DNA from 2 places in the Methylomonas koyamae genome. Region 1 is predicted to be linked to the other one. Evidence: riboswitches for the same ligand, from Rfam matches in the RefSeq annotation. Region 1 holds a riboswitch; the other holds the start of a gene.
The links. A riboswitch is a leader RNA that binds a small molecule or an ion and turns the genes downstream of it on or off. The one in region 1 is predicted to bind cobalamin.
Positions count from the first base shown of each region.

Region 2: it holds a riboswitch for cobalamin, as region 1 does, so the genes downstream of both, MKFW12EY_RS01230 (TonB-dependent receptor domain-containing protein) here and MKFW12EY_RS05440 (CbtB domain-containing protein) in region 1, are expected to answer to the same signal.

Region 1 is NZ_AP019777.1:1,101,440-1,107,348, forward strand. It holds gene MKFW12EY_RS05420 (FlhC family transcriptional regulator) at 1-286, opposite strand, end outside; gene MKFW12EY_RS22985 (flagellar transcriptional regulator FlhD) at 267-923, opposite strand; gene MKFW12EY_RS05430 (hypothetical protein) at 987-1,973, shown strand; gene MKFW12EY_RS05435 (hypothetical protein) at 2,232-3,734, shown strand; cobalamin riboswitch at 4,140-4,269, shown strand; gene MKFW12EY_RS05440 (CbtB domain-containing protein) at 4,358-4,534, shown strand; gene MKFW12EY_RS05445 (CbtA family protein) at 4,536-5,183, shown strand; gene MKFW12EY_RS05450 (cobyrinic acid a,c-diamide synthase CobB) at 5,183-5,909, shown strand, end outside.
Region 2 is NZ_AP019777.1:254,165-260,073, reverse strand. It holds gene MKFW12EY_RS01255 (M16 family metallopeptidase) at 1-528, shown strand, start outside; gene rsmD (16S rRNA (guanine(966)-N(2))-methyltransferase RsmD) at 528-1,112, shown strand; gene coaD (pantetheine-phosphate adenylyltransferase) at 1,138-1,623, shown strand; gene MKFW12EY_RS01240 (YfhL family 4Fe-4S dicluster ferredoxin) at 1,626-1,871, shown strand; gene MKFW12EY_RS01235 (GNAT family N-acetyltransferase) at 1,899-2,345, opposite strand; cobalamin riboswitch at 2,483-2,704, shown strand; gene MKFW12EY_RS01230 (TonB-dependent receptor domain-containing protein) at 2,824-4,647, shown strand; gene MKFW12EY_RS01225 (hypothetical protein) at 4,665-5,240, shown strand; gene cbiB (adenosylcobinamide-phosphate synthase CbiB) at 5,332-5,909, shown strand, end outside.

The DNA of each region.
Region 1 (5,909 bases):
AATGCTGAATAGATAATCGCTGCCGAATATCATCGAGAATGCCCAAAAATATCGACGCGTGAATATTGCGGCCGGTGGATTGAATGACCCATTGGTGATCGTGAGGTAGCATGCCTTGTTTGGGTGGGCATCCGTTTACTGATTTATACAAGTCGATACTTTGTTGCCGTGACAACCGACAAAGTTGACTGACGATAGGAGGGCGAGCGCCAAGCTGGATCAATTGCTCAGCTAAAACCAAGTGGTTGGCAAAATTTGAGGCTTTTTTAAATGGCACTGTTTTCATCGGTCCGTCCCAAAACCAAGGGTTGAAGTAAGTCCACGTAGGTGCCCATGGAAACGCCACTTGGAACGAAGAACGGCAACAGCCGAATAACCGCTCTGCTACTTTCAGCTTGATCCCGAAGATGCTCCAGCGTCATGTCTGCGAGTTCTTCTATATGTTTTTTATCCAAGCCAAATCGCCATGCTGTTTCTGCCGGGTTGCTGCGAGCACATTCCCTGGCTAGCATGAGATATTCGAAATTTAACCGGGAAAGATCTTCATCCAGTGTTGACATAGACGCCTCATAGTTGATTAATGGCTGTTGTCGGTATGCTAGGAGGTCAAAGCAGAAAAGTCCCGTTCGCAAGGTGACCTGTTTTGGGTCACAAACCTCTGGAAGCCTTGATTGTTCTGCATTGGAGCTGCTATTGATTAATGCTCGTAACGTTCTTTTCTTGGACTTTGACCGCCGGATGAATGCGGAAACGCGAAACGCGTACATGAATCCATTGCATGATTTCGATACTTCTCTGCTCTCGCTCTGGCTTCCAGCGTTGCTTGCCGTTGTGGAATGTGCTTTTTTGGGTACGCCAATTAAATTCAAATAGTTAAAAATCATTTCGGTATTGCCTAAACCTTGAATTGTTATGGAGGACATTGTTATGAATCGACTAAGCGCAAACCAGACTGCAACTACCCGTTACCTGGTTTGGGGTGGTTTATGCGTGAAGTAATCCAATGCCTGATTGATTGGTTGGACAGCGAAACAAGCGATGAAAAAGGTCACCGCATATTGCGCGCGTTAGCTCATGAATCGTTAAAGAAAGCGGATTTCGATGAGTCGAAGCGACGGTTCACAGCCGAAGAAATCGTTGCTGCCGTTGGAGACTCGATAGGAAGTGCAGATCCGAAAAAGTGGATCGATTGGCCGGGGTTCTTGAAAAAATATTGCGAGACTCGCGAGGGGCAAATTGTAGAGTTTGCTCGTAAACGCGGGCTACCGCATTACCCGAAACCGGAACGAAAAAGTACAAAGGGCGGTCCGGGAAAACTCACCACGTTTTATATCAAAGCCGAGCGGGTACCAGAGATCATCGAGGATGAACAAGTCATTGATGAGTCTCAAGTAGCCATACGCAACACAGCTGAGCTGAAAGCCAATTACCAAATGACTGAATTGGGTGAGGTTAAACCTAGTTGGATCGCGAGTTGGTTATTTAGAGATGGACAAATCAAATTGCGTCAATGGCATGTTTGGTGCCTACTGGGCTGGCTGGCGACAATCGGCGGACTTGCAGTGTTAATTGCCTATGCGGGATGGCTATCCTTATCCGAACCAAGGCCCGTTACGACGCGCGATCTGACCTTGCTGGTAAGTATTTTTGTGATTCCTTATGGTGCCTGGGTCACTATCATCAAGCCTTGGATATTATTGTTGGATGATCGAATAGTCGTAGCCCATGAAATATTCACAAATTTTTATGAACAATCTGCACAGCTCGAATTACTAAGGGATGGCGATTTACGAGTGGTGCGGTTAGTTCGGTATTCAGCGGCATGCCCAATTTGTGGCGCCACCGTTTATCTTGAAAATGGCGAACCGGATTATCGGCGAAGGTTGGTAGGTCGATGCTATGAAAGCCCTCGAGAGCATGTGTTTAGTTTCGATAGAATCACGCGCTGTGGGCGGCTACTGGTTGATCGTTAATTTTTATGAAAGTGCAACAACTACCCATTCCTGCCGGTCGCGTTTCTACAAACCGGCCAGTTAGCCAAATCCAGATTCTGCGAACTGGAGGGCTACAAAGCAGCCATCCAAAATAGCACCAGTGTTATCCTGGGATAATGGAATGCTATCCTTAGATGACCAGATACCCGTACTACGAGTCGAATCCTAAAAACAACAATGCGAAATCGATCAATCTATAGAAACACTCCGCGCAACCAAATTAAGCTATCGGAGCGCATGGATGCATATTCAATAAAACGAGCTGATCTCGCTAAAAAATATTTCGTAAACGACCTTCCGGGGGCCTTTATCCCTGCGACTCGCCTTCAAAACATTCTCGAAAACATAGACCAAGGCCGTCCCCCTTCAGAAAGTTCTCAGTTGTATTTGCTGCAAAATGGGCTTGTTGCTCTGCAGCAATTTGCGCTTGGTGGAATGACGTATGAAGAATTCCGCAATATTGCCACTGGAGAACAGGTTTTGCGAGGGTATTCACCCCAAACCGTAAAAAAGATAGAAGATTCCAGAATTGAGGAAATCAAAACCACTGGGACTATTCAAAAGGCCGAATGTGAGCGCGAACACCAACGGCGAGAAAGTATTCCTCAGAACATATCTAAAATGCAAAACCAGCAGCTTCGCAACCGGACAGATTTACGTAAGTGTGTGCCTGCTGGACAAAATCGGATTGATCTCGCTAACAAATACTTCGTGACCGACCTTCCTGGGGCATTTATCCCGGCGACACGTCTTAACAATGTTCTCGAAAATTTAGAGCAAGGCCGTCCACTTCCATTGGAAGCAGTAAAGTATTTGCAGCAACAAGGGCTTGTTAATCTAAGTCGGCTTGCGCTGGGTGAAATCACCTATGAAGCGTTCCGTGAAATTGCAGCTCAAGAGCTGGCTAGTCGCGAACATTCGCTTAAAATTAAAAGACAGAAAGAAGAATCGGCACGACTGCGAATGATTGAGGAAGCAAAGGCCCGAGACGCTATTCGGCAAGCCAATTACGAGCGCGAACGACAGAAGCGTGAGAGCGATCCAAAATACATAGCTAAAATTAAAAACCAAAAGCTCCGGCAGCGCTACGGCCTCGATCAGTTCATCGAAAAAGAGTTTTTTGCTCGTCTGATGGATATTCTCAATCGCTTCGATGTCGGCAATCGCCTCTCTGACGAAGACATTTTGTGGCTTACCACCAAAGGCAAGGATTACTACACGGAAATCCTAGAAACTGCCTTTCACGAGCGAGAAGCCGAGTTCTATATTACTGAATACAAACGAACGAATGACTTATGGAACGCGGTTAATGCAAGTGGTCACTACCGAAAGTGCAAACAATCCAGAAAAGCGCATGAATTGCTGAACTCGATTCCTGCTACACGCAAAATGGCGCCCAAACTGAATTCCGCTATTTGCACAACTCATGGCGGTGTGATGCGAGATTTGAGTCGCTTTGATGACGCATTAAAGCTTGGCAGTCAAGCACATGTTTTGACGCCAAAGGATTTCCGCCCCTGCACCTTACTAGGTGCCGTAAATATCGAGATGGGAAATTACAGTGCCGGGTCAGAATGGTATGAGAAGGCGGAAGAACTCGGAGCCAGTAAGCGCTCTATTGATTATGACCTTCGGGGCATCTTGCTGCGGGCCGACAATGAAAAGCGCGAGAAACTAAAGGCATTTCTGCTGCGAGAAGATCCTGAGCGGTATAAATGGGTCCGCAGTTTCAAGGCTTAAGATCATGTGCTCGCTAAGAGATCGTCTTGTCTTCAGATTCATCGCCGGAAAGCAGCCATTGAATTCCAATACCTGAAAGTAGCCGTTCGTCACTGTGTCCAACCGACCCCAAGGGGACGATCATGAAGCAGAGAAATCCTCGTGCTGAAGGTCCGGTATATAAAGAGAAGAAGACACATAGTAGACTTGAGATTTAATGCACCAATTAATCATTGATGCTCATTCACCGGTTTATCCAGCAATCACCGAAGCTGGTTTATTCTCAATTTAGTCATTTTTTACCCGCATTGCAGTGTGTTTGCTGAGTGAGGGTAGAGTCTTGGGGCTATTAGGACTGCAAGCCTGCCCCCCATCTAATCTCATTTTCAATACATTTCATTTGCCCTATTACTAGCTGCGGCATACAATCGCCGCTGGTTTTAAGGTTCCCGTCATTCACGGGTGAAACTGGAAGTCGGTTAAATGCCGACGCTGCCCCCGCAACGGTAGGTGATTCGTCACGAGCCCGGAGACAGGCCTAAAACTCTTGTTAACAGTATTGCGGAGGGCGAGCTGTCAAATCGGTTTTTTTAGGTTTGTTTTGTCCTCTGTTATTCCGTCCACCTTTTTCGGAACAGACAACCATGAAAACCATCTCTGCCTCAACCGCCATTGCTTCCTCAAAATTCCTGCCCGGTTTCAGTGCCATCGTGTTAGGCCTGACCGTCGTTTTAGGTTTGGGTTTCTTGCAGGACGCCAATAACTACCTGCATAACGCCGCCCACGACGGACGCCATAGCGCTGCTTTTCCCTGTCATTAATATGGCGGATTTTCGTAAGCTGGTTGCAGCCTCGCTACTGGCTGGACTATTGGGCGGCTTGTTACTCAGCGTGCTACAACACTATCAAACCCTGCCGTTGATTTTAGCCGCCGAACAGTTCGAAACACCATCGGCTGAGCATGTGCATGCCTGGCAGCCGATGGATGGCTGGCAACGCAATGGTTTTACCTTGCTATTCAATGGCCTGACCGGTTTCGGCTTTGCCTTGTTGATCAGTGCTTCCATGTACTGGCGAGATCAACGCGGTTATCTGCATGGCCTGGGTTGGGGGTTAGCCGGGTATTTGGTGTTTTTTGCAGCACCTTCATTAGGGTTGCCGCCGGAGTTGCCCGGCACCGACAGCGCAGAATTGCATAGTCGCCAAGCGTGGTGGCTATTTACTGCGGCGGCCACAGCCGTTGGTTTGTTTGGGCTGGTGTTGACCAAACAACGCTGGCTGCAATTCGGCGGCGTTTGCTTGCTGGCCTTGCCGCATCTGATCGGCGCGCCTCATCCGGAAGTTGCCCGCGCCTTAGCCCCTGAAGAAATACAACAGCATTTTGTGGTGCTGACATCCATCAACAATGCTTTTTTTTGGCTGATACTGGGTGCGTTATCGGGCAGGCTTTTGTCCAAAGTTAAATTTTAATGAATAAGTCTTCTGCAGCACGTCATTGCCCGGCGATATTAATCAGCGCCCCCGCCTCAGGCCAAGGCAAAACCACTATCACCGCAGCCTTCACTTATTACCATCGCCAGCAAAACCGCAAGGTATGCGTGTTCAAAACCGGCCCGGATTTTATCGATCCGCAAATATTGAGCTTTGCTTGCGGACAGCCGGTTTATCAGCTGGATTTATGGATGATGGGCGAAACGCATTGCCGTGAGATGCTTTATAACGCCGCCGACGCTGACATCATCTTGATTGAAGGTGTCATGGGCTTGTTCGACGGCGATAGCAGCAGCGCCGATTTGGCACAAACACTAGACGTGCCGGTGGCCGTTGTCATCGATGCGGGCGGCATGGCACAAACTTTTGCCGCTGTGGCTTATGGCTTAGCCCATTACAGAGCCAACTTGCCGTTTGTCGGCGTCATCGCCAACAAAGTCGGCAGTCCGGGTCATGCTAAATTGCTGGAAGAAGCCTTGCCGGACAGCATGCCGCTACTGGCGGCGATGGCGAAAGATGAAACGGTCGGCTTGCCGTCGCGGCACTTAGGCTTAGTGCAGGCCGATGAAATTGCAGACCTTGACCTTCGCCTGGTGCGCGCAGCCGAATTACTCAGTAGCCTTGCGCCGTGCCGATTGCCGCAGCCGGTTGCCTTCGCGCCGATCGCCACCTCTCCGCCGCCACCGTTACTGGCTGGAAAGCGCA
Region 2 (5,909 bases), 850 kb from region 1:
AGCCAAACCCACGTGCTGGTCGGCTTGCCCGGCACCTACCGCAAGGACCCGGATTATTTTGCCTTGTACGTCGGCAACCACATCCTCGGCGGCGGCAGCATGGTGTCGCGCTTGTTCGAGGAAGTCCGGGAAAAGCGCGGCTTGGCCTACGGCGCTTATAGCGTGTTCGCGCCGCTGTATCGGCAGGGCCCGTTCATGATGAGCCTGCAGACCCGTAACGACCAAACCGAGCAAGCGCTCGGCGTGTTGCGCAAAACTTTTGCCGAATTTTTGGAAAAAGGCCCGACCGACAAGGAGTTGACGGCGGCGAAACAAAACATCACCGGCGGCTTTGCCATGCGTTTCGATACCAACAGCAAGCTCAGCGATTACGTGGCGATGATCGGCTTTTACCAACAGCCTCTGGATTATTTGGACACCTTCCAAAGCAAGGTCGAAGCGGTCACGGTCGAGCAGATCAAGGACGCGTTCAAACGCCGGGTCAAACCGGAATTGCTGCAAACCGTCACGGTAGGGCAAAAATCCTGATGGCTAACCAAATCCGCATCATCGGCGGCGAATGGCGCAGCCGGCAAATCGTTTTCGACGATGCGCCGGGACTGCGGCCGACCCCGTCGCGGGTGCGGGAGACGCTGTTCAATTGGTTGCAGGCCGATATTTACGGCAGCCGCTGCCTGGATTTGTTTGCCGGCAGCGGCGCGTTAGGGTTCGAAGCCGCTTCGCGCGGCGCCAAATTGGTGGTGCAGGTCGAGGATAGCGCCGGCAATTGCAAACGCTTGCGCGAGAATATCGCCCGCTTGGCGGCCGGCCAGATTCAGGTGGTGCAGCAAGACGCCGCCGCCTATCTGGCCGGACCGGCCCAGGCATTCGATCTGGTATTCCTGGACCCGCCGTTCGGCCAAGGTTTGTTGGAGTCCGCTTGCCGCTTGCTGGAAAGCCAAGGCTGGCTGAAGGATTACGCAAAAATTTATCTGGAAAGCGAAAAAAACTGGCAAACGGCGGATTTGCCGGCAAACTGGGGCTTATTGAAGGAAAAGGTGGCCGGCGAAGTCTGTTATCGGCTACTGCAAAGGCAGCCCGCTGCTTTTAATTCGGCGAATGGTTTAGAATGAGTCCCTTTTGCCGTTTGCCAAGCCAATGAATATCACCGCAATCTATCCCGGTACCTTCGATCCGATTACCAACGGGCATCTGGATTTGATTCACCGCGCCTCCCGGCTTTATCCGCATGTAATCGTCGCAGTTGCCGTCAGCCGGGGTAAAAAGCCGCTGTTTTCGTTGGACGAGCGGGTGGCGCTGATTCGCGATGTGGTCACCGAATTCAGCAATGTCAGCGTGATCGGTTTCGACACGCTGTTGGTGGATTGCGCTCGCCAACACCTGGCCAGCGTCATCATCCGCGGCTTGCGCGCGGTATCGGATTTCGAATACGAATTTCAATTGGCCGGTATGAACCGGCGTTTGTGTCCGGACATCGAGACCGTGTTTCTGACCCCGGCCGAACAATACGAATTCATCTCGTCGAGCATGATTCGCGAAATCGCCCAATTGCACGGCGATGTTTCCAGTTTCGTGCCCGACCTGGTCAAACAACGTTTAACCGAAAAATTTTCCGAGGAGTAATTATGGCGCTTATCATCAGCGACGACTGTATCAACTGCGATGTCTGCGAGCCGGAATGCCCGAACGGCGCGATTTCCCAGGGCGACGAGATTTATGTGATCAACCCGTCCTTATGCACCGAATGCGTCGGCCACCACGACAAGCCGCAATGCATGGAAGTCTGTCCGGTGGACTGCATCGACAAGGATCCGGACCATGCCGAAGACAAGGACTCGTTGTACCGCAAGTATCTGAAACTGACCGCTTGATCTTGCCTTAGCCGATGCGGCGCGGCCTTACGGCAACAGCCGCCGCATCGGCCGCATCGGCGACAACTCGAAGCCGTGGCGCCGGTAAAAACGTTGCCCGGCGCTGTTGTCGGCATCGGTTAGCAGCGTGATCCGCCGGCAGCCCCGTTGTTGGGCGAACTCGACCGCATGCTGCAACAATGCCGAGCCGACCGCCTCACCGCGAAAGCCGGAATCCACCACCATATCCTCCAGCCAGGCCACCGGCGCACCCAGCGCCGTCGATACGCTGAACAGCAGATTGGCCATGCCCAGAATTTCGCCGTCGCGGCGCGCCACGAAAATCCGGCCCAATTGCGGATCGGCGATGATTCGGCTCAAGCCGCGGCGTTGCGCGGTTTCGTCCGCGACAAATTCGGCTTCCTGTTCGAACAATTGCGCCAACAGGCGGCACAGGGCCGGAATGTCGGCCTCGGTAGCGGTAACGACTTGCATGTCCGGTCTCCTACCTGCTGCGATAAATTGAACCAGTCTAACCCAAGCCGCCGCACCGCGTTAATTTCGGCCTATCGTTGGTTCGGATAGAACTTGGCAGGCGGCTTGCCTTGCCTGACCCTTCTCGATCCACTACAATCCCCGACCTTCTTTCAGGTGTTGGTACCGAAATCTCGGCCAAACTTAAACAGGAAGTCGGTGCGGCAAATTTCGTTTTGCCCATGCCGACGCTGCCCCCGCAACGGTAGATAAGTAAAGAACCGCGTTTTTGCCACTGTGCGTTTCGCATGGGAAGGTGCGCGGTTTAGGCCCTCAAGCCGCTTATGAGCCCGGAGACTGGCCCGGAAGATCATTCGAGACAGCGGAGGGCTGTTACGGAATGGTCAGAGCCCGCGCCCAGCCCGTTCTCCGCCTATTCTCTCGCCGATTTCTCCTCTGTCATTTTTTACCCGGATGCGCGGTGGGCGCAGAGGACGTTATGCAAAACAAAATTATCATGGCTTTGCCGCTGGCCGGCATCGGCGCGTTTCTACCCGGCTTTGCCGCCGAGCAGGCCGCCAATTTACCCGAAACCGTCGTGACGGCGACGCGCTCGGACAGCAACCAAAACGAACTGGCGACCGCGACGACGATTTATACCCGGCAGGATATCGAACGTTTGCAAGTCAGAACTCTGCCCGAGCTGTTGAAAGGGTCGACCGGTATCGACATGGTGCAAAGCGGCGGTTACGGCAAGGACACCAACGTTTACATGCGCGGCACCAATGCCGACCACGTACTGGTGTTGGTCGACGGCATCAAGGTCGGTTCGGTTACCACCGGCACGACGCCGTTTCAATTTATTCCGGTCGACCAGGTCGAACGGGTCGAGATCATTCGCGGGCCGCAATCCAGTTTGTACGGCTCGGAAGCCATCGGCGGCGTGATTCAGATTTTTACCCGTAAAGGCGGCAATAGCGCGCGGCCAAATATTGCGCTGGAAGCCGGCGGCGGTTCTTACGATAGCTACCAGGGCTCCGCGGCAATCAACGGCAAATGGGGGCGGGCCTGGTACAGCCTGGGCGCTTCGCAGTTCGGCAGCCAGGGGATCAATGCCCAGAGCGGTACCACGGTAGCCAACGGCTTCAACCCGGATCGCGACGGCTACAACAATACCGGCTTGAATGCCAAGGCCGGCTATCGCTTCGATAACGGCGCCGAGCTCGAGGCATTCTTTTTGCGCGCCGAGGGCGAAACCGAAATCGATAACGCCACCAGCAGCACGACGCTGTTCATCAATCAAACGGTGGGCGCATCGGCCAGCGCCGACCTCAACGACGTCTGGCGTTCGACTTTGCGGGTCGGCCAGAGTCTGGACGAGGCCGACCAGTTCCGCCATTCCGGCGCATTCGCCACTAACTTCGATACCACGCGCTGGAACGCAAGCTGGTTGAACCAGCTCAATCTGCACAAGACCCAGCAATTGACGCTGGGGGCGGACTACCGGCTGGACCAAGTCGAAAGCACGACGCGTTATGCGGAAAATTCGCGCTACGATGCCGGCGGTTTTATCGAATTGCACAGCCGTTGGTTCGAGCGGCATTTCACCAATGCCTCGTTGCGTTGGGACGAAAACCAGGCCTTCGGCAGCAGTCTGACCGGAAACTTCGGTTGGCGTTTCAATTGGGACCACGGCTTGAGCGCGTTCGCCAGCTTCGGCAACGCCTTCAAGGCCCCGACCTTCAACCAGTTGTATTTTCCGGGCTTCGGCAATCCGCATCTGCAAGCCGAACAGTCGACCAATTTCGAAGGCGGCTTGGCCGGCAACCATGGTTGGATGCAATGGGAAATTCGCGCTTACCATAGCAACATCGACCAGCTGATCGTATTCAGCGGCCGGCCGTTGACGGCGCAAAACATCGGCAAGGCGCAGATCGACGGCATCGAGGCGGAAATCTCCGGCGACTTACTCGGTTGGCATAACAAGTTGAGTATGAATTTGCTGACGCCAAAAGACCGGGCCAACAATTTGCGCTTGCCGCGGCGCGCCACCCAGACCTTGTCGTACGACGTTTCGCGCAGTTTCGCAGCGTTCGATGTCGGTGCTGCGGTGCTGGCTCAGGGCGAACGTTTCGACAATACGGCCAATACGGTCCGCTTGGGCGCATTCATGACGATCGATGTTCGCGCCGCTTACCATGTCGATAAACATTGGATGTTCAGCGCCAAACTCAATAATATGCTCGACCAGCAATACCAAACCCTCAGCACTTACAACAATTTCGGTAGAAATTTCTTTTTCTCTATCCATTACAATTACTGACTTTTTCGGAGACTACTATGAACTCGAATCGATTTTTGGCCGTGAAACCCGGCGCCGTGGCGTTGATGGCGTTGATGGCCGCGACCCGTTTTCACCATTTCGGTACTCCGTTTGCGCTGCCCGACGCATCGCTGGCGGTGTTCTTCTGCGCCGGCCTGTGGTTGGGCGGCCGCTACTTGTTCGCACTGCTGCTGTTGGAAGCCGGTTTGATCGACTATTTGGCGATTACCAAGCTGGGCGTCAGCGATTTTTGCGTCTCCAACGCCTACGGCTTTTTGATCGGCTCTTATGCGGCGATGTGGTTGGGCGGCCGTTGGTGCCGCAAATTCACGACGCTGACCGCGGTGTCGGCCGCACAGCAATTCGCCGCATTGTGGGCCGCCGCCACAGTAGCGTTTTTGATCTCCAACGGTAGCTTTTACTGGCTGTCCGGCCGTTATCCCGAGCCGTCGTTCGGCCAATATCTGGAGCGGGCGGCGATGTACTATCTGCCGCACTTATCGTCAACCTTGATTTACGGCGTAGTCATTTTCGGCTTGGTTAAAGCCGGCAAAGCCATGCTCGCCTCTAAAGCCGCGCGGCACGCGGCTTAAATCGATCCGGGGCGGCTTGGCCCGCCCCGTTCCCTTCCCGATAGCCAGTGCGCCGGATTGGCGTTGCCGGCTCCCGTGTTTGCATTGTTGAATGGCGTTGTTCTCGATTGTGCTACTGGCCGTCGCCTTGGATTATGTTTTGGGCGAGCCGGGCAATACTTACCATCCGCTAGCCGCCTTCGGCCGTTGGGCTGCTTGGCTGGAGCAGCGCCTGCTCATACCCGAGCAGACCCCGGCACGGCAAAAGATTGCCGGCGTTTGCGCATTGCTGTTGGCTTTGCTGCCTTGCGCCGCAGCGTTGCCGCTATTGCTGCTTACCGAAGCATGGCAAACCTTGTTCGGCATCATATTGCTGTATTTCTGCATCGCTCCGCGCAGCCTGCAACAGCATGCCGAAGCGGTGCGGACGGCATTGGCGGCGGGGGATCTGGAGCTGGCTCGGTCCCGAGTGGCCTACATGGTTAGCCGCGAAACTGCCGATTTGGATGCAGCCGGCGTCAGGCGGGCGGCGATCGAATCGGTATTGGAGAACGGCGCCGATGCGGTGTTTGCGCCGATTTTCTGGTTCATCGTTGCAGGTCCTTGCGGCGCATTGCTCTACCGTTTCAGCAATACTCTCGATGCGATGTGGGGTTACCGTAACCGCCGCTACCAATATTTCGGCTGGGC